One region of the Lysinibacillus sp. YS11 genome, then DNA from elsewhere that is predicted to be linked to it. Evidence: riboswitches for the same ligand, from Rfam matches in the RefSeq annotation. Region 1 holds a riboswitch; each other region holds the start of a gene.
What was found. A riboswitch is a leader RNA that binds a small molecule or an ion and turns the genes downstream of it on or off. The one in region 1 is predicted to bind thiamine pyrophosphate.
Positions count from the first base shown of each region.

Region 2: it holds a riboswitch for thiamine pyrophosphate, as region 1 does, so the genes downstream of both, thiC (phosphomethylpyrimidine synthase ThiC) here and thiW (energy coupling factor transporter S component ThiW) in region 1, are expected to answer to the same signal.
Region 3: it holds a riboswitch for thiamine pyrophosphate, as region 1 does, so the genes downstream of both, thiT (energy-coupled thiamine transporter ThiT) here and thiW (energy coupling factor transporter S component ThiW) in region 1, are expected to answer to the same signal.

Region 1 is NZ_CP026007.1:856,347-863,861, reverse strand. Features, by position in the region: gene LBYS11_RS03940 (ABC transporter permease) at 1-562, shown strand, start outside; gene LBYS11_RS03935 (ABC transporter substrate-binding protein) at 559-1,632, shown strand; gene LBYS11_RS03930 (MFS transporter) at 2,123-3,319, shown strand; TPP riboswitch at 3,386-3,493, shown strand; gene thiW (energy coupling factor transporter S component ThiW) at 3,588-4,088, shown strand; gene LBYS11_RS03920 (VWA domain-containing protein) at 4,244-6,841, opposite strand; gene LBYS11_RS03915 (vWA domain-containing protein) at 6,825-7,515, opposite strand, start outside.
Region 2 is NZ_CP026007.1:259,104-266,618, forward strand. Features, by position in the region: gene LBYS11_RS01225 (methyl-accepting chemotaxis protein) at 1-1,020, shown strand, start outside; gene LBYS11_RS01230 (AEC family transporter) at 1,131-2,060, shown strand; TPP riboswitch at 2,121-2,235, shown strand; gene thiC (phosphomethylpyrimidine synthase ThiC) at 2,376-4,154, shown strand; gene LBYS11_RS01240 (catalase) at 4,278-5,783, opposite strand; gene LBYS11_RS01245 (response regulator transcription factor) at 6,080-7,515, opposite strand, start outside.
Region 3 is NZ_CP026007.1:3,920,843-3,928,357, forward strand. Features, by position in the region: gene LBYS11_RS19725 (aminopeptidase) at 1-198, shown strand, start outside; gene LBYS11_RS24035 (hypothetical protein) at 339-473, shown strand; gene LBYS11_RS19730 (beta-class carbonic anhydrase) at 654-1,217, shown strand; gene LBYS11_RS19735 (GNAT family N-acetyltransferase) at 1,290-1,877, opposite strand; gene LBYS11_RS19740 (polyphosphate kinase 2 family protein) at 2,038-2,862, opposite strand; gene LBYS11_RS19745 (hypothetical protein) at 3,062-3,832, shown strand; gene map (type I methionyl aminopeptidase) at 3,804-4,559, opposite strand; gene thiT (energy-coupled thiamine transporter ThiT) at 4,722-5,282, opposite strand; TPP riboswitch at 5,416-5,523, opposite strand; gene LBYS11_RS19760 (magnetosome magnetite crystal formation protein family) at 5,649-5,972, shown strand; gene LBYS11_RS24040 (hypothetical protein) at 6,028-6,150, shown strand; gene LBYS11_RS19765 (AAA family ATPase) at 6,191-7,515, opposite strand, start outside.

The DNA.
Region 1 (7,515 bases):
TACGCTAGGAGCAATTGGAATTGTGACGGTTAAGGATTCTAAAATGCGTAATACTTTATTATCCTTAAACAATGTCTTAATCGTCAGCCCAGACGTAATTATCGGGGCTAGCTTCTTAATTTTATTTACAATGGTAGGCATTAAACTGGGCTTTGCATCTGTTTTACTAGCCCATGTTGCATTTAGTGTACCGATTGTTGTATTAATGGTTTTACCAAAGCTACTAGAAATGAATAACTCATTAATCGATGCAGCATTAGATTTAGGGGCAACGAAAAAGGACGTTATGATGCGTGTCATTCTTCCTTATATTCAGCCAGGTATTTTTGCAGGCTTCTTCCTTGCCCTTACGTATTCATTAGATGATTTTGCCGTGACATTCTTTGTAACAGGTAATGGCTTTAGTACTTTATCCGTAGAAATTTATTCAATGGCCCGCGCAGGAATTTCTCTAACGGTGAATGCAATTTCTGGATTAGTATTCTTTGTTACGGTTTTAGTTGTTGTTGGTTATTATTTCATGACAAGTCGTACGAGTAAAAGAATGGAGGGGCATCGATGAAGTCACTAATTCAAGCTACCATCGCCATCCTTGTCGTTTCAGCCCTTTTATTCTATGCGGCTGATGCCTTAAGTGCGGGAGGCGGTAAAAGTGGAAAAGACACGTTAACCATCTTTAACTGGGGAGAATATATTGATCCTGATTTGTTAAAAGAATTTGAAAAAGAAACAGGCATTCATGTCATCTATGAAACATTCGATTCCAATGAAGCTATGATGACAAAGATTCAGCAAGGCGGAACAGCTTACGATATTGCTGTCCCTTCTGAATATATGATTGAGAAGATGAAGGAAGAAAAATTATTAATTCCTTTAGATAAAACGAAAATCCCTAATTTAAAAAATATTGACCCTTACTTTTTAGATTTACCATTCGATGCTAACAATAAATATTCTGTCCCTTATTTTTGGGGAACAGTAGGTATTGTCTACAATCCAAGCCTTGTTGGAGACTTAGACTTCTCCTCTTGGGACGATTTATGGGACCCTTCTTTAAAGCGAAAAGTCTTTTTAGTAGATGGTGCGCGTGAAGTCATTGGGATGGGCTTAAACAGTCTTGGCTATTCTCTGAATTCACTAGATGATCAGGAACTTCGTGAAGCTACTGACAAATTAATTACACTTGCACCAAATGTTAAAGCGATCATTGGAGATGAAATCACACCGTTAATGATCAATAATGAGGCAACTGTTGCCCTTACATGGTCTGGCCAAGCAGCTGATATGATGTATGAAAATGAAGAGTTAGACTTTGCTGTACCTGAGGAAGGCTCAAACTTATGGTTTGATAATATGGTCATCCCAAAAACATCGAAAAATATTGATGGTGCCCACACCTTTATTAACTTCATGCTAAGTGCTGAATCAGGTGCTCAAAATGCTGATTTTGTAGGCTATTCTACTCCTAATATTGCCGCTATGGACTTAATGGACGAAGAAGTTGTTTCTGACGAACGCTACTATCCTTCTGAAGAACAACGTGATACATTAGAGGTCTACAAAAATTTAGGACCTGATTATTTAGGGAAATACAACGAATTATTTTTAGAATTTAAAATGAGTATCAGATAATTAAACTAGCGAATTGGTTTTCACACCAATTCGCTAGTTTTTTTCTCTGCTTGTCTAACTGTTTATTAAACTAAGAACATTTTCAATCGACTATTTGCATTATTATATTTATAAAATATTTTATCTAAATTTTAATAGATTCTCACATTAGTGTACTTTTGATAGTCCATAACTTCTAACGCTCAACATCGCTACAATTTATAGCCATGCTTTATGCCATTACAGACAGACTCTCCAAATTTTTAATCTCCCTTTATAAGAGAAGTCCCTCAATTGTTGTTGCTTTACTAATTTATCCTCCCATAGCTTCTTTTCCCTCAACTTTTATGACTAAAATGTATTATTTCATCATGCATAGGTGCGTGGATAAAAACTTTTGTGGAAAACCATTCTAAATATAGAACCAGTACTATAATCTTAACTATTAGCCAAGCAATAATTCTTTATGATAGACTGTACTATATTTGATTACAAAAAGGGGGTTCATTCGATGACCCAGCAGAAGTCCAATAAGGCGGCTTTGTATATTTTAATGTTTAATATGTTTATCGCAATGGGGAGTATTGGCATTATTATTCCTGTCATGCCAGAGTATTTAAAAATATTTGGTGCAGCAGGACAAGTTCTAGGTATGCTAATCGCAACGTTCGCCTTAGCTCAATTCGTATTTTCTCCTATTGCTGGGAATCTTTCAGATCAGTACGGACGAAAAAATTTAATTATTTTCGGTCTTATCGTAACAGGTCTTGCACAAATCGGATTTGGCCTTGCTACAGATGTATGGATGCTCTTTTTAGCACGATTTTTAGGTGGTCTAGGTTCCGCATTTGTTGCACCTCCTATTATGGCTTTTGTCGCTGACGTCACAACCTATGAAGAACGTGGGAAAGGTATGGGGATGTTGGGTGCCGCTATGTCTCTTGGCTTTATGATTGGACCTGGTATTGGTGGCTTTTTAGCAAAGGTAAGCTTACATTTCCCATTTTTCACAGCTGGAGCTGCAGCCATTTTAGCATCTATTTTATCTTACTTTTTATTACCTTCTACCAAACCAAACACTGCTCAACAGAAACAAAAGCAAGACAATCTGGCGAAGCAAATGGCTCGTTCCATACATATGCCTTATTTTGTTATGCTCATAATTATGCTGGTGTTCTCGTTTGGAATTGCAAATTTCCAAACGACATTGTCATTATTTGTGACAGAAAAGTTTAATTACACACCTGTAGATATAGCGATTATATTAGTTGTTGGTGGTGCTTTTGGAGTAGTAGTACAAATGTTTATTATTACACCACTGTTCAATCGTTATGGTGAAATGAAAGTAGTACTAGTAAATTTATTTATTGCATCCGTTGCTATTTTCTTAATATTATTTGTTTCTGGCTTTGCCCTTATTTTAGTTGTAGCAACAATTTTCTCTACAGCAACGACATTAATTCGTCCAGCTGTTAATACACTCATCTCAAAGCTTGCAGAGAAAGAGCAGGGATTTGCTGCGGGCTTGAATAATGCCTATATGAGCCTCGGAAATATGATTGGACCCGCTTTGGCAGGTTTATTATTTGACTGGAATATGAATAGCCCATATATTTTCGGTTCTATCATATTATTAGCCTGTTTCTTCCTTGCGCTCATCTGGACAGTGAAAAAAGCACCTCATTTAATGCATCCCGATACAAAATAGTCTGAAAAATCATTGACTATTTTTAGCAGTATGTTACATTATTGTTGATTCACAAAATTGAATGATTTTAACCACTAGGGGAGTCTTTAAAAGGCTGAGACGTATATGGTAATATACGGACCCTTTGAACCTGATCTAGTTCACACTAGCGGAGGGAAGTGGCGCTACTTGCTGTTGTCACTATATACACGCAAGGCCGCTTCCTATTGTTTAAAGGGGGTGGCCTTTTTATTTTTCCTCACGAACTTTACCAAAAGGAGTGAACTTTATGTCAATTCGTAAATTAACAGTCATGGCTTTATTAGTAGCCGTTGCTGTTGCAGGCTCTACTTTCGTATCCATCCCAACAGGAATCGCACGTGCTTACCCAGTTCAGCATGCTATTAATGTGATAGGAGCCATTATACTTGGACCCGTACCAACAGTTATAGTTGCCTTTGTCACTGCCATCATTCGTATCCTTACTGGAACAGGCTCTCTACTAGCTATCCCTGGTAGTATCATCGGTGCGTTCTGTGCTGCCCTTGCCTATAAATATAGCAATAAAATGTGGTTAGCTGGTATCGGAGAAGTTATCGGAACGGGCATTCTGGCTTCACTTATTGCCGTCCCTTATGCAAAATTATTCATGGGAACATCTGTAGCAGCATTCTTCTTCCTACCAGCCTTTTTAACATCAAGTACGATCGGTGCTATTTTAGGTGTAATGGTTGCGAGTAGCTTGCGTAAAACAGAGCTAGTAAAGAGGTTTAATTCTTCTCTTTATTGAGAGAGATTGAATTATGAGCATTCATTGAGCTGGGGTAGTCCAATTTGGATCGCTTTTCTTCTCATTTACCCTCTTTACAAAGGGGATAACTCTTTATTTCATGCAATATAAAAAAGCAGTGCAAAACTATTCGAGTTTGCACTGCTTCCTCTATTTTAAGATCGTTTTTTCATGCCTTTTAACAACTGTGCTACATTTGTGTCTTCTGCTTCTATAGTTTTTTCCTCAACCAGCGGCTCTTTTTTCTTCGCATTCGTTAGGAAATTCCAACCAAAACGTCTTATGGTAATATCAATAAAGAAAAGAAGCATACTCGCTAAGAGTAGCCATGTGGCAATATTTTGCCGATCTGCTCCTTTTGTCGTAAAGTCACGGAAGACATCTTGTGGTTCCTTTAAAACAGTGCCTCCTGTTCGTTGAGTTAACTCTTCTATCAGTTGGTTATTTACAGGGAGTAGTTCGTATTCAGCACTATAAGGAACACTTAGCCCTGCCTGATAAATGGCCTGCTTTTCATCTGCTATACGGAAGAAAATTAATCCAGGTTCAGCTTGTACTACAGCTCGAACTTGAGATGCGGAAATGGTTTCAAGTTGTGTTTCTAGCTCCTCCCCTGCTTCATTTACCGCTACAATATCTAAAAATGCGGCTTCATTTGTAGGGTCTGTAATCATAAAGGAACCATCTGCTTCCAATCTTACATCATAGGCTACATCATTGTAGCTTGGTAGCATTTGAGAAATAAGTGTTTGCCAAAATGCTCCCCAATTCTGCCATCTTGCCCAATCTCCAGTCCATTTACCCGTTGAATCAGATGTAAAGGCAAATGTTTTACCAAGACCATATTGCCACTGCGCTAACACAGGATCTTCTTTCTCGCTTTCTGCTACAACAGTAGCCCCCTGTTTTGCCGTTGTCCCAATATATGCATTCATTTGTGGGACACCATTAGCAAACAGTGAGTTCCATCCTGCTGCATTATAAATTGCCGGATAGAATGGATTGTCCTCAATATAGGTGCGGGAAATCATAGCTGTTTCCCGAGATAAAATAGAAGGAATGGTTTGCTCATCTATCACATCATAGAAACGTCCACTGCCCATGTCACTAAGCGCTTCTAATAAGTTCGCATCGGCATCTTGTCCAATCGCTACTGTCGATAAGGTTATACCCTCTTCTTTCCCTTCACCAATTAAATCCTCATAGTTCCCTGCCTGTGACTGCCCATCTGTTAAGAGGATAATATGCTTACGTTGGAGCTTTAAATCAGCAAGGTTCTCGTAGGCTTTAGCTAATGAACTATAGATTTCTGTTCCCCCACCAGGTGTTACTGATAAAATAGTATCCACAGCCTCTTCTTTACTGTTAAGAGGCCCTGTCTCTATAATCTCCCAAGGACGATCATCAAAGGCGATGAATCCTAATGTATCCTCATCTCGCAACATCTCAACAGAACGTGCCGCTGCTTCCTTAGCAAGCTCAAGCTTCGAGCCTTGCATACTGCCAGAACGGTCAAGTACAATCACTAATCCTAAGGAAGGTAATTGCTCTTTGCCCTTAATTTCCATTTCCACTGGCAATAAGGTTTCAAACGGTGTTTTAAAATAGCCGCCTAGACCAAAACTATTTTCTCCACCCACCATTGTAAAACCAACTCCAAAGTTTTTGACTGCTTGCTCAATAACACTCATTTTTGCTTCACCCACTAAATGACCTGGTACATTGTCGAAAACGATAGCATTATATTGCAAATAGCTGGATAGTTCATTTGGTAAACTTTTAGGTGCTACAACATCATAGGCAATGGATTGACTACCAAGTGCTGCTGCGATGGGTGATGCTGTTTCATAACCATTAACGATTAATAAATGTGGTTCACTTTGAACCATTGTGACACTAGTTAACTTATTGTTTTCAAAAATGGCATCCTGACCAACTTGAACAACGGCTTCATATTTTACAAGTCCTTCAGCTGTTGCTGCATGTTTATAGGTAAACACATTCGTGCCTTCAGTCAGCTCAACTGCCTCTCGATGAATAAGCTCATCATTTTCATATAGTAATAGCTCGCCTTGACCTGCTGATGTTGCATGTATGTCTGTCACTAATTGTTGTTGCTCTCCAACGTAAGCAACTTGAGGGGATACAAAGCTTTTTAGTGATACATCATTGACAACTGGTTGACTAAAAGGCTTAATATCCACACTAATATTAGAGCCTTTCAACTTCGTAGCAAATTCTAAAGCATCGCCCTTTGTCTCATTACCATCTGTTAGTAGCACAAGACGAGTTGCTTTTTTAGGATCTATAATCCCTGAAGCAAGCTGTAGACTTTGTTCTATATTTGTTTGATCGGTAGCTTTAATTTCAGTTAGTTTCGGTACTTCCTTTAATGTTTTAGATAAAATAGCTTCTGTTTGTAAAGTAGAGGAAAATGAATAAATGCCCGCAAGTTGTGGTTCTTTTTTTGATTGGAGGCTCTCCTGTATAAACTGAACCATCTCATCTTCCGTACCATTCATAGAAGCAGAACGGTCTACTAAATAAACAATTTGTTCTTCTTTTATTGGTAATAATAGATATGGACCTGCGAGTGCAAAAACTAAACAGCCTGCTGCCGCTATGCGAATAGTAAGTACAACAATATGACTTCTTTTAAGTCGCTGCCGCTCATGAAAGTATGTCCATCCAAAATACAAGAATAATGGAAGGAGTAACAACAATACTAACGGCATATCAATTCGTAAATCCACGACGTCGTTGCACCTCCCACTCTGAAACAAGCAATAGTAAAATAATTACAATTAGCCAAGGCACGAAAGAGGTCATCGACACTTCTTCCTTTCCATTGTCTGAAATATCACCTAATGTAAAACTTGTTCCTTGTTCAATGACACGTTCTTGTGCTTGCAATTGTACAATCAATTGTTTTTCCTCATTATTTGAGCGTACCATATAAATGCCTGGCTGTTTGGGCGCAGTTAGCATCCCCTTCGTAACAGACGAAAGAAACTCGTCTTCTTGCGAATAAACATTCCAGTCTCCTTGCGCTAAAGCAACTGCACGTTGTTCATTGGGTGAAAAAATCCCAAGTGACCCAACTGATTCTGTTAGCTGCTGCTCTGTACTCCATAGAAATAGTGGGAATGATGGATGTAAAGGCCAATCTGTATCAGCAATATCGGCTAAAACAACGATATCTCCTTTTGGGGAGCGTTGGATGAACGGCTCTTCTCCAACAGAAGCAATCGTTTCATAGTCCGCAAAACCAGGATAAACAGCACTAACATAAACATCCTTTAGTTCACTAAAGGCAAATAATGCATCACTGCTAGTGCTTACCGTCCCATTCGCATCTACTTTTTCTGCATCATCACGACCAAATAATACGAGGGGATTGTCCATCTTTTCCAATAACGCTGATTGG
Region 2 (7,515 bases), 600 kb from region 1:
ACACAAAAGGTAGAAGAGCGATATATTAAGCCTGATGAAATTGGTGCAGTTGCTGTGGCCTATAATAATATGTTAGATAAAACCAATAGTGCGATTCAAACTGTACTAAATTCCACGAGGTTATTGAACCAATCTTCTAATCAGGTAAATGAGGCATTTAATGAGGTAGTTGCTTCTAGTCAGGAGGTTTCTGTAGCTATCAACGAGATTGCACAAGGAGCTTCGAAGCAATCAGAGGATACAGAAGAAACAAATTATCGAATGATGGATTTATCAGATCAGATTGATGCTATTACGGCTCTTTCTAATGAAATGGATGAGCTATCTCATAAAACAGGTGTAACAACGGAAAAAGGATTGCATGAGGTTGAAAGTTTAAGAGAACGTAATATGGAGACAAATGAAATGAATGGGCGTATCCAGCAGCAAATGGAATCATTAGCTTCTAATATTGCCAATATTAATCAGATTATTGCTTCGATTCAAAGCATTACCGAGCAGACTAATCTGCTAGCTTTAAATGCAAGTATTGAGGCTGCACGTGCTGGTGAACATGGTAAAGGATTTGCTGTAGTTGCAGAGGAAGTTAGAAAGCTAGCAGAACAATCTAAGAATGAAACAGAAATTATTAAGAGTACAGTAGAAAGTATTCTTGAAAATTCTCAGCAGACGGTTGCTGTGATTGCATCTAATGCAGATTTAATGCAATCTCAAAATGAGTCCGTACAAAGCACGCAACTAGCATTTAAAGATAGCAGTGATTTGTCGGGTTCAATTGCAAATTCTATTAGTGATTTAATGAATAAACTATCTAGCATGTTAGAGCATAAAAATCAGGCAATCATGGCTATCCAAAGTATTTCGGCTATTTCAGAGCAAACAGCAGCCTCTGCGGAACAAGTAAGTGCTTCTGCAATGGATCAACAAGTAGAATTACAAAAAGTAGCAGAGTCTATTCAAAATATGAACGATATTTCAAACGAGCTACAAGAAGTTGTAAACCGATTTAAGCTTGCTTAAAAAGAAAGGCTGCCTTCAATATAGAGGCAGTCTTCTTTATGGTGAAAGCCGGAGAAATTGACCTAGAAGGAATTCAACACTACTATTAACACTGGAAGGGGGACATTGATATGATGTATCTCGGAATGATTTTCTTTCAAATTGTTGTACCTATTTTAGTGTTACTTGTAATAGGCGCTATACTACAAAAGAAATTTCGCTTTAATTTAAAAGCATTGTCTCAGCTTATTACATATTGCTTTATGCCAGCAGCTGTTTTTGTAAATTTATATGAAACACATGTGGAATTAACTGTACTGGGAGAGGTCGGATTATTTATTGTACTCTTTATCGGTAGTCAAATGATACTCAGTCACTTTATGGCAAAAGGGTTAGGTTTAGCTAGAACAGAGGCAGCTGTCTTTAAAAATAGTGTTGTGCTCATTAACTCGGGTAATTACGGTATTCCAGTGGCTCAAATGATATTTGCCACGCAACCTATTGGAGTAGCCATTCAGGTCATGCTCGTAATCTTTCAAAATATGACTACGTATACATATGGTTTATACAATTTAATTTCTTCTACAAAGTCAGGTATGACAATCATCAAGGATTTCTTTAAAATGCCTATTATTCATGCGCTGATTATAGGTGTCGCTATGAATTATTTTGATATCGGTATTCCACAGTTTATCAAAATACCAGTAGAACATGTGGCAGATGGATTTATTGCTGTGGCTCTAATTACTTTAGGTGCGCAATTATCACAATTAGAGATGAAATCAATGTTTAATAAAACCGTCTTTATCAGCTGTTTTACGCGATTAATTATTGGACCATCTGTTGCATTGGCCATTATTTATATATTGGGATTAGATGGAGTCGTCGCACAATCACTGTTTATAGCTAGTGCTTTTCCAACATCCCGCAATAGTTCTAGTCTAGCATTGGAATATGATGTAGAATCAGCAACAGCCGCGCAAGCTGTTTTATTTTCAACCATTGTAAGCTGTATAACTGTAACCATTGTGATCTATTTTGCAGAAGTATTATTTACCTAGTAAGATAAAAAATAACTTCCATCTCTTAGTATTATCTGCTACACTAGCATCAAACTAAATAGTATTAACTAGGGGAGTCTGATGAGTCAGGCTGAGAGGGAAACGCTACGAAGTTTCTTGACCCTTTGGACCTGATCTGGCTCATACCAGCGTGGGAAAGTTAAGAAGCTATTGCAGAGTATGCAATCAATAGACCTTTACATTCGTGGCCGGATCCAAATAATTATTTTGGATTCGGCCTTTATTTTTTGGATTGTTGGGGTGAGCTAGAATCGGTCCTTATATCAAAATAAATTTAAGGGAGAGAAGTAGCTCATGTCAGCAATTAGTGAAAAGAATATTACCATTATGTCCAGCTTTGAAGGAAGCAAAAAAGTATATGTGGAAGGATCACGCCCAGATATTCTAGTACCTATGCGAGAAATTGCATTAAGTCCGACAACAGGCAGTTTTGGAAATGAAGAAAATGCTCCTATTCGAGTATATGATACGAGTGGGCCCTATACAGATCCAGCCTACCAAGTAGATATTACGAAAGGTTTACCTGCCTTACGAAATGCATGGATTCAAGAGCGAGGGGATGTAGAAGCATATGAGGGACGCTCCATTAAACCGGAGGATAATGGCTTTCGTCATGTTGATGACCCGCGTATTCAAGAAAATGTCTTCCCTGAGTTGGCGAGAAAGCCTTTGCGTGCTAAAAAAGGTAAAAATGTGACACAGCTTCACTATGCACGAAAGGGAATTATAACGCCTGAAATGGAGTTTGTAGCGATTCGTGAAAATATGGATCCTGAATTTGTACGTTCAGAAATTGCAGCTGGGCGTGCTATAATGCCTTCTAATATTAATCACCCTGAGGCAGAGCCAATGATTATTGGGCGTAATTTTCATGTAAAGATCAATGCGAATATCGGGAATTCTGCTGTATCTTCTTCCATTGCAGAAGAAGTTGAGAAAATGACCTGGGCAACTCGATGGGGCGCAGATAATATTATGGATTTATCGACTGGTAAACATATTCATACAACTAGAGAATGGATTATTCGAAATGCGGCAGTGCCAGTGGGAACAGTGCCAATTTATCAGGCTTTAGAAAAGGTAAATGGTGTAGCAGAGGATTTAACGTGGGAGGTTTATCGTGATACTCTCATTGAACAAGCTGAGCAGGGTGTGGATTACTTCACCATTCATGCAGGTGTCCTTTTACGCTATGTACCACTAACAGCAAATCGTGTGACAGGTATTGTATCTCGAGGTGGCTCTATAATGGCACAGTGGTGTTTATATCATCATCAAGAGAATTTCCTGTATACACACTTTGAGGAAATCTGTGAAATTATGAAAGCCTATGATGTTGCTTTTTCCTTAGGTGATGGTTTACGCCCAGGCTCAATTGCAGATGCCAATGATGAGGCACAATTTGCAGAGCTTGAAACACTAGGCGAGCTAACACAGATTGCTTGGCAGCATGATGTTCAGGTAATGGTTGAGGGACCAGGTCATGTACCAATGCATTTGATTAAAGAAAACATGGACAAGCAATTAGAGGTTTGTAAGGAAGCTCCCTTCTATACATTAGGACCACTCACAACAGATATTGCTCCAGGTTATGACCACATTACATCAGCCATTGGGGCAGCCATGATTGGCTGGTTTGGTACAGCGATGCTTTGTTATGTGACACCGAAAGAGCATCTTGGTTTACCGAATCGCGAGGACGTTCGTGTGGGCGTTATCACTTATAAAATTGCTGCACATGCTGCTGATTTAGCAAAAGGTCATCCAGGTGCACAACAACGAGACGATGCACTGTCTAAAGCGCGCTTTGAGTTCCGTTGGCGTGATCAATTCAATCTGTCACTAGATCCCGAGCGTGCAGTGGAATATCATGATGAGACACTGCCAGCAGAGGGAGCAAAAACAGCACACTTTTGTTCTATGTGTGGGCCTAAATTCTGTAGCATGAGAATTTCACAGGATATTCGTAATTATGCGAAAGATAAGGATTTGAATACGACTGAAGCGATCCATCAAGGTATGAAAGAAAAGGCTGAGGAGTTTAAAAAAGCAGGCAGTCAAATTTACCAATAATGAAAGAAAAGGCTTATGTCAAAAAAATAGACATAGGCCTTTTCTTAATAAAAAAACTCCATGTGAATAGTGGATTCACATGGAGTGAAAGTTGGATTTGGATATCAATAATAAAGTGGAATATTAAACGTTTGTTGGTTGTTTTACATATGGATTTGTAAGGTCCATACCTTCTAAGGAAAGACCCATCGCTTTAGCGACACCTTCACCATATGCTGGGTCAGCTAGATAGCAGTGAAGGATGTGACGGCGTTTGATGAATTCTTCAACAGAAGCCATATCGTTCGCGGTATTTTCAAATAAGCGTTGCTGCTCTTCCGAAGTCAATAGACGGAATAGTTTACCTGGTTGTTCAAAGTAATTATTATCGTCTTCACGGAAATCATGAATACCTGCATGACCATCAATACGTAATTCAGGCTCTTTATGGTCTAAATTATGCTCCCACTCACCATAGCTATTTGGTTCATAGCTTAATGTCGAACCAAGATTGCCATCAAAGCGCATTGCTCCATCTCGGTGGAAAGTACGGAATGGACATTTTGGTGCGTTGACAGGAAGCATATAGTGGTTTACACCAAGACGATAGCGTTGGGCATCAGCATATGCAAAGATACGACCTTGTAACATTTTATCTGGTGAGAAGCTGATGCCAGGAACAATGTTAGATGGTGCGAATGCAGCTTGTTCAACTTCTGCAAAGTAGTTGTCTGGATTTTTGTTTAACTCGAATTCACCTACAGGAATTAATGGGAAGTCTTTTTTATACCATACCTTTGTTAAATCAAATGGGTTGTATGGTAGCTCACGAGCTTGTTCCTCTGTCATTACCTGAATGTACATTTTCCATTTAGGGAAATCGCCTTTTTCAATTGCTTCATATAAATCACGTTGTGAAGATTCGCGGTCTTGACCAATAATCTCATTAGCCTCGGCACCAGTTAAGTTCTTAATGCCTTGCTCTGTACGGAAGTGGAATTTAACCCAAACACGTTCATTATTAGCATTGATAAAGCTATACGTATGAGAACCAAATCCGTGCATATTACGGTAACCAGCTGGAATACCACGGTCAGACATAACAATTGTCACTTGGTGAAGTGCTTCAGGTAATGAAGTCCAGAAATCCCAGTTAGAGTTGGCATTTTTCATATTTGTACGTGGGTCCCGTTTTACCACATGGTTTAAATCTGTAAAGTGTAACGGGTCACGGAAGAAGAATACAGGTGTATTGTTCCCTACTAAATCCCAGTTTCCATCTTCTGTATAGAATTTAAGGGCGAAGCCACGAATATCTCGCTCTGCATCTGCTGCACCACGCTCACCCGCTACTGTAGAGAAACGTGCGAACATTTCAGTTTTCTTGCCGATCTCTGAGAAGATTTTCGCTTTAGTATATTGTGAAATATCATGCGTTACAGTAAAAGTACCAAATGCACCTGAGCCCTTTGCGTGCATACGACGTTCTGGAATTACTTCACGGTTGAAATTTGCTAGTTTTTCAACTAACCATACATCTTGAAGTAAAAGAGGGCCACGTGGACCTGCTGACATAGAGTCATGGTTACTTACTACTGGAGCACCACCTGCTGTTGTAAAGCGACGGCTACGATCATTTGCGTTTGTCATATTAGTTTACCTCCTGAAAAAAATGTGAGTCAAACTCTTCGTCTATAACTATAACAAATATAAAATAGAATTGCTAGTACATTATAATAATTATCGTTAAAGAATTTTTATATTTAAGTATAAACTATAAATATATGCGCTAGACATAGGGTTTATACATAGTTTTTAACTTAAATTTATTTTATTTAATCTCAATTTTATAGATAATTGTCATATTAAGATCAAGATAATCACATCATGATAAAATCTTTATTGAAAATAAAATCAACTAATTGAAAATTATTTTAATCAATCTTTTAATTTTTTCTATATCGGTTAGGCGTAATACCAATTTGTTGCTTAAATAATTTTATGAAATAATTTGGGTCATCAAAACCGTTTAAATGAGCAATTTCGCTAATAGCAAAATCTGTTTCTCGCAGCATTTTTGTGGCATGATGAATTCTTATTTGCTGTAAATAGCGCTTAAATGGCAAGCCTTGTTTTCTTGAGAAAATTGTACTTAAATAATTGGGGCTTATTCCAAGTTTATGAGCGACAAAGGGAAGAGACAGTGCGCTATCTTTAAATTGTTGATCAATTATTTCTATAGCTAGTTCAACATAATCAGCTCGTTTCTCTATGCGAGCTTCCCTTGCTAACTCAATTAATGTCTGCGTGAAAGAAATAATCCCATTGAGTATCGTATAAAATATAGGATGCTCAATGATTAAATGAAATAGCTGACGGTAGTGTTGTTCGATAACCGCTTTTTCATGTAATTTATATTTCAGCATAAAGCGTCTAATTTGTGCTAAGACACTCGTCAAATGAATGCGTAAATCGTCTTGCTCATAATATATGCCTTCATTAGAAAGCCGATATAAAAATGTTTTAACGGCCTCTAGGTTTCCATCTTCCAAACTACTTATTAGTAATTGTTGCTCTTCTGGTGTCAATAAGGGATCAAAGGGCTGAGTTTCATATTGTTTGCTCGCATAAAAAATATGGCCAAAGCCCTCATAAAAACTTTGATGTAGTGCACGCTTTGTTAATGTATACATAGTTTTAATGGTTGTAGGTGTTCCATCATATATGCCGATATTTAAAGAACTATTACTAATCAAACGCCATTCCTTCATAAGTGTACGTACATCTTTTTCCACAATCCTTATATCATTTGTTTGAAAAAGACATACGATTCTATTAGATAGAGGATAGGTTTTCATATGAAAGTGAATCGGTGTTTGTTGAAGCCAATTGTAAAGCTTATTGAAGGTTTCAGTATGCTCGGGTTCAATCATTGTGAAATGTAATGTTGTCTCAATTGAACTTGATTTATTATCTAAAAATAATTGATTATAAAAGGAATCGTTTGTAGTCTCTTGAGCATCTTCTGTAATCTGTGGTGTGCGAAGAGAAATGGTTGTGAGTTTATTCTTTAATAGCTCTAAATCAATAGGCTTCACAAAAAGATGAGCAACTTGTAAATCAATTGCCTTCAAAGCATTTTTAAATAATGGCTCAGTTGTCATTGCTAAAATGGCACCAGAAAGCTTTTGTATATCGCGATAAAGAGCTGCTAAGCGATTATTAGGGAATATATCGATATTTAACAGTATGGCATCAGGTTCAAATTGTTTAATGCTATGAGACACCTCTGAAATACTTGTGCACATTTCAATAAAAACATCTCCAGGGAAATATGTATGTAAAAACCACTTTATTCCTGCTAGGTCGGTTAGATCGCGAT
Region 3 (7,515 bases), 1.5 Mb from region 1:
TTTGCCATTGGTAGTGCATATGCTTTTTGCATTGAGGGCGGCAAAGAAATGACTTCTGAGGAACTAAGCGCACATGGTCTCAATCAAAGCTTGACACATGTAGACTTTATGATTGGCTCTACCAAAATGAATATAGATGGAATAACACATGATGATCAAATAGACCCAATATTCCGTGATGGAAATTGGGCTTTCTAAATAATCCATTCCTACTAATAGTATTCTAGGCTAAGTATGTTAAGGTTGTCATAAATTATCCTTAGATTTTCCTAGTAACCTATTGTATAATTGTTTTAGGGAATTTTAGTAGATCATTTAAGTAGAGAGGAGCTCTAATAATGTTCATTACAACTGTTCTTGGCTTTTCAGCAGTTTTATTAATTTCAACGGGATTCTTCATCCACTACCTACAAGTTGGTTTAGATAGCAAGTCTTCAGTAACTGTAGATCCAAAGCCAAACGAAAAATTTTAATGTGTAAAAAACAGCTACTATTTATAGGTAGCTGTTTTTTTATAGCTTACAAGTTATTTCATCTACTAAAGCGTATGAAACTGCTCCTTTATTGTAAAAATTATCTGAATAAAGTCTTTATTGTTTGCATATTGAAAATTTTGCTCTACAATATTTTTTGTAAGGAAGGGAGCAATATTCATGACAATGTTACAAGATATTCTAGAATTTAACAAAGAGTTTGTACAAGAAAAAAAATATGAGCCATTCATCACTACGAAATATCCTGATAAACGTATTGTTGTTTTATCTTGTATGGATACTCGTCTTGTAGAGCTTTTACCAAAAGCGATGAATTTGCGTAATGGCGATGTAAAAATAGTGAAAAGTGCTGGTGCGTTAGTGAGCCATCCTTTCGGTGCAGTTATGCGTAGTTTATTAGTTGCTGTCTACGGCCTACAAGCTGATGAAGTGTATGTTGTTGGACATTATGACTGTGGTATGAGTGCGGTTGATCCTGACGCCATGCTTAGCGAAATGGTACAACGAGGCATCGATCCAGAAACAATCAAAATGTTGGAATATTCTGGTTTTGATTTGAAAGAATTTTTACGAGGTTTCGGTGATGTAGCAACAAGTGTTAAGAAAAGTGTCGATACAATTCGTAATCATCCATTAATGGTAAAAGACGTACCTGTTCATGGTTTAATAATTGATCCAAATACAGGTCATCTAGATTTAATTGAAGATGGAAATAAACAATAAAATTATTTCTTCATACATTCATAAAAGAGCAAGTGCCTATCCTCTCTATGTGGAAGATAGGCACTTATTTTTCTATTCATCCTCTAAACGTGCATACATATAGTGATCTACCCAATGACCATTGATATACAGTAGCTTTCTTAGCAGACCCTCCTGCTGAAATCCAGCCTTCTCTAATACACGCATGGAGGCATTATTTTGTGTCGATACGTAGGCCTCTACACGATGTAGACCAATTTGTTCAAATGCAAATCGGACCACCATATTCACAGCTTCTGTGACAATGCCCTTTCCAACATAAATCTCATCCATCGCATAGCCAACAAATGCACTCGAGTACGGTAAGCGTTTGACAGCATAAAGTGCAATATGCCCTATTAGATTATTTGTACTATGCTCAAAAATACCAAAAGTAAATTCACGCTTAGACTCCATTAAATAGAGACTTTCTTGAATTTTTTTGTATTGAGCATCGACTGTATAGTATTCAGGTCTTTGCAGTGGCTCGTATATAGACCAAAAGTATTTATTACGGCTTACGAGACCCGTTAAACTTCGTGCATCTTTTTCTTGGAATGTGCGGATGTAGCATTTTTCCCCCTTTATTGTTACCACATTCCCACCCTTTTTTCTTAATAGATTCCAAATTTTAAGCACCATTTCTCCACACTAGCCTTCCAATAAAAATCAATACATTTCTCTTTGTTTCATTGGCTACAAGCCATAATTGCAAACCCTATTTATATTTCATTGTATGTAAAAAAACAGGCTGCTACAACCAAAACAGCTTATGTCTTATTGTCATAGCAGCACAATTCAATTATTTAGTTTTTTGTTCTTTCTTTTTCTCGTTTACTATTTCTAAGCTGGAGGAATCAGCATCCTCTAGTTGAGTATTGTCTAACACATTTGTTAAATGAAGACCACGCCTTTGAGCCTCTCGTTCAATGTGTGCAATAGTTTCCTGTAGCACCTGAACACGTGCATACTTTTTGTCATCTCCAGCGACTAAGACCCATGGTGCATCTTTTTTATCTGTCTTTTCAAACATCGCATTTGCTGCTTCAATATACTGAGGTGTTTTATCTCGATTGCGCCAATCCTCGGCTGTTAACTTCCAAGATTTATAAGGGTTTTGTTCACGTTCTTTAAAGCGTTTTAATTGCTCCTCATCTGAAACATGAAGCCAGAACTTAATAATTATGTAATCTCCTGCAGTTAAAATCTTCTCGAAATTATTAATTTCTTCATAAGCACGAGACCATTCATCCTTTGTTGCGAATCCTTCGATGCGTTCTACTAGTACGCGGCCATACCACGAGCGATCAAAAATAGCGATTTGCCCATGTTGAGGCAATTTTCTCCAAAATCGTTGTAAATAATTGTAGCGTAATTCATGAGCTTGAGGAGCAGAAATAGGATGTACAACATAACCGCGGGGATCGACACGTTCGATTAATCGTTTAATAGCGCCACCTTTACCAGCTGCATCCATTCCTTCAAATACCAAGATCAAGCCAATCTTGTTTTTTAATAAAAATTGTTGTGCGTTCAACATTTCATATTGGAGTACTTTTAATTTCTTTTTATACATCTTTTTGTCTAGTTCAACAGTTAGATCTAGATTTTTCAAATTTTGTGTCATGAAACTTCACTCCTTTTATTTGGCTATTCTTATTGTACTAAAGAAATATATGGATGCCTATCAGACATGGTAAATTGTAGGTATTAATAGTAAAACAACACGATACATTGTTGGAAATTTCCGTTATAATAAAAAAAGTGACAGTACTATACTTATTTGTCTTTTCCCTATACAATCTAACACGAAGGGAGAGGAAAACATGCCTCGGTTTATCTTGATGACAATCTCTTATCTTGTCTCAATCATCCTAACCTTTTCATCCTTTTTCGTGAACATCAACGGTCAATCTTCGCTAGAAATCGCTAATCGTTTTTCTGTTGTATTTGCACCAGTTAGTGTAAGTCATGTAATTTGGATTATCATTTATTTTTTACTCGGTTATTGGTTAGTTATGAACATGAAAAAGACAACTTTGAAACAGTCTGCGCTTTTTAGTTGCATAAATATATTACAAGCATTGACGATATATGTCTGGCACCATGAGTTATTTATTGTTTCTCTTGGCATTACATTACTCTTAGTCTTGTATTTGTTTATGTTGTATAATACGTACCCTCTTCAGGACAAATCCTTGTTTGGTCGTATTCCTTTCTCTATTTATTTAGCATGGATGACATTTATTTTTATCACAAATACAAGCTTTACGTTAACGGCTTATGGTTGGAACGGCTTTGGTCTTAGTACGCCTCTTTGGGCAGTGATTTTACTTACTTTAGGAGGAGCCATTGCGCTACATATCCGTTTCCATCACTTTGATGTTGTGTATCCAAGTGTTTTTATTTGGGCTTATATTGGAATCGCCATACATAATGGTTTTGATGAGCTACTTGTCACTACAGCTGCTTTATTTTTATGCGGTGTTCTCTTTGTTGGCATTTTATTTATTAAAAAAATCCTGCCTACCAAAAATAAATTGGTTAGCAGGATTTTTTCATTACATCCTATTCTTCGTCTAATGACGTTAAGATAATTGGTTTATCTTTTGTTACAATGACTGAATGTTCGATTTGAGCTACAAGTGATTTATCAGGCGTCACGAATGTCCAGCCATCACCTGCTTCTACGATATGCTCTGCCTTTGCTGAGATAAATGGCTCAACCGCAAGGACCATACCTTCTTTCATAATAGTAGTATCCCATGCATCGTAATAATTTAAAATATGGTTTGGTTCATCATGTAAAGATTGACCTAAGCCATGACCTGTTAAATTCATAATAACAGTTAACCCATTAGCATTTGCCTCGCGTTCAACAGCTTTACCAATTTGATTTAATTTAGATCCAGCCTTTACCTTTGTCATTGCTCGATCAAAGGCACTTTTAGCAACACGGCAAAGCTTTTCTTTGTCCTCATAGCCATCACCCACAACAAATGAAATACCTGTGTCAGCAAAATAGCCATTTAAAGAGCCTGAAACATCAATATTTACGATATCTCCCTCTTGAATAACACGCTTTCCTGGAATACCATGTGCTACTTCTTCATTGACGCTAATACATGTATACCCTGGAAAATCATATTCTCCCTTTGGTCCTGAAATAGCGCCAGCCTCTGCAAACATGCGACCAGCAATTTCATCAAGCTCAAGTGTTGTAACACCTGGTTTTGTAGCAGCTTTCATTGCTTCGCGAATTTCAGCACAAATGCGTCCTATTTTTTTAAAAGCTTCAATCTCTTCTTGCGTTTTTACAATCATGTATAACGTCCCTTTCATCTAATATCTATTCTTTAATATAACATAACTTTTTATGCGTATAACGATAAACGCTTTAAATATTGTATGCTTTCCTACTTTGCAAAGTGCTAAAAGAGTTATTCACGACAAAAAAGTCCCTCCACGCCTGTGAAGGGACTAGCATTAAGCTTTTCTTTGCATTAATTGGGGAGCGGCTGTGAATAAAAGAACACCAACGACAGCCGTTAAAATGGTTGCTGGTAGCATATATGTACCATTGTAGATGATGGAATAGATCCATGCATTCTGGTCACCCGCATATTCGGCAAAAAATACAGCACCAGCAATTGTATGTGCTGTGTATCGTAAGAAGCCTGCGAAAACGGTACCTATGATTATATAAAGTGCCATTTTTGTTTTGTTCATATGTTTAGCAGCGTCTAATACTGGTCCACGTACAACCGCCGCTAATCCTACAACAGTAAAAGCAACGCCATAATCTAGTAATCCTTGTAGCCAGTGCACGATATAAGAACCAAACATTGTTTGCATAACACCCACAAGTAGTCCCGTAGTAAGACCAGCTACTAAGCCCCAGCGAAATGCTATTAACATAATCGGTACCATAACAAGACTAACTGAGCCGCCTTGTGCCCATACTTTAAAGGAAACCTGATCCAGTACGAGACCTATCGCTGCAAAAATCGCAATCTCCACTAGCATTAATAGTCTTTTTTTGTCCATACATATTCTCTCCTTTGTTCCGATGTAGGATACAAGAGCAGGAATAGAAAAGCGCTGATATGTCTCTTTCTGACACCTTTTTCCTTTAAGGAGGAAAAAACGATGTCAGGACAGAGCCTCACATCGTACAAGTGTCGGTTTCTATCCACATCCCTACGCAAGCGTTAACTTACAGGTTCGAAGAGTCAAGGCATTACGTGCCCAGTCTCAGCTGACATCATCAGCTCCCCTTGTGGTCGTTACATCTGAATTTATTTGAACACTCTCATTGTACGCAAAGGATTGAAAGATTACAACCTTCCATACATCATTTTTTTGAAACTTTGCTGTTTTTCATGCGTAAATATTTAAAAAGGAGGTACAACTATGGAGAATCAAAAAATTTTAGCTGCCTTTAGTTATCTTAGTATTTTCTTCGCCCCTTTTATCGTTCCATTAATTGTATATTTCGTGACAAAAGATAGTGATGTAAAAAAACATTCGATTCGTGCACTTGTCTCTCATTTAGTTCCTTTTGTTTTTGGCATCCTGTTCTTTATTGTCTTTGTTTTTTCCACATTTAGTATAGATCCAACCTCCAGTAATAATACAGTGATGATTATTTGGTTTGCTTCATTCGCCATCTATGCTCTCGTCTCACTAGGTATTGTGATTTGGAATATAATTCAGGCTGTTCGTGTTATCCGTTAATGTTTTATTTTTAAGTGAAACAGGAAGTAGTAATTGTAAAAGGAGCTGTTTTGGGATGAAAGTATCAAACGTTGTAAAAACTGCCGTTAAGTTAGCACCTATTGTTATTCCTATCGTCAAAAAAGTAATGGCTGCAAAAAAAGGCACAACGCCTACAACCACAACCCGAAAAAAATAAAACGAAGGCGTATTCCTTTTAAAGGAAATACGCCTTCGTTTTATTTCACTTCAAAATGGGTTTGACTATGGCCATTTAATGTTTTTTCCACATGTAAAACTGCTGGCATCGCGGATTTCAATTCAGGTACATGCGAAATAACGCCAATCATACGACCAGAATCCTGCAAATCAATTAATGTATCGATTGCTTTATTTAGTGATTCCTCATCGAGCGAGCCAAAGCCCTCATCAATAAACATCGTTTCAATATGAATATTACCTTGGTAGCTTTGAATCACATCTGCCATCCCCAATGCAAGGCTCAACGAAGCATTAAACTTTTCGCCACCTGATAAAGTTTTGACATCTCGTAATTGATCTGTATAAGCATCATAAACATCAAGACCAAGGCCACTTTGCTTCGCATGCTTTTCTAATCTATCTGAACGTCTAAGCTCAAATTGACCGTTTGATAAATGATACAGACGTATATTGGCAGCTTCTGTAATTTGATCTAAGTAGTTAATTTGTATATAACGCTCAAAGGATAGCTTTTTCGAGTTTTGTCCATTTAATAATCCATAAAGCTCCTTTACTCGCCCTGCTTCTTGTTCAAGTAAATGAAGCTCTTTCGCTATTTCTTCCACCTTTTTACTAAAGCCTTGGCATGCTTGTATAAAGCCATTGATCTGTTGTAAACGTTTAAATGCTTCCTCATAGGAAACTCGATGCTGTTCTACTCTTGCTTCCATCGCCTCTAAATCTTGCTTCTCTTTTCCTTGAAGGTATGTAGCCCCTTCGGTAATCTGAATTTGCAACGTGTGTACTTGTAAAGCATAGTCGCTACATGCTTTTCGAAGTGCATCCAATTGTATGGCACTCCGTTTAGCAGTTGCATAAGCCTCATAGCTTTCGAAACCTATTTCTTGCATATCTGCTGAAAATTGCTGAAGCTTTTCATTCATTTTAAGCTGTAATTCCTCAAAGGACTGTTTGGCAATTTCTACAGTTAGTGTTGCATTGCTAGCTGCTTCCTTTGCTGCATGCAAATTTTCTTGACTCACTTGCCAACTTTTTTGAAGCTCTTCTTTCTGTTTACTAACTTCATTTAGTTGTTGCTTTAATTGCTGTAAAGTTGGTAAATTAGGGGGCATCTGCTTAAGTTGTTCGTCTACAACCGCTTGTAATTTTGTCCATTCTTTTATCTGCTCTGCTAAATATTGCTCTAGCTTCATATGCTTATTTCGTAGCTGCTCTATTCGGTCATGCTGATGCTTTATTTTTAATCGCACATCAGCTAATTGATGTTGAATAATTTTTAATGCAGCAAGCTCTTGTTCCACTTCATGTAGAGTAGCGGTGATCTGTGGTTGGTCTTCTTGCT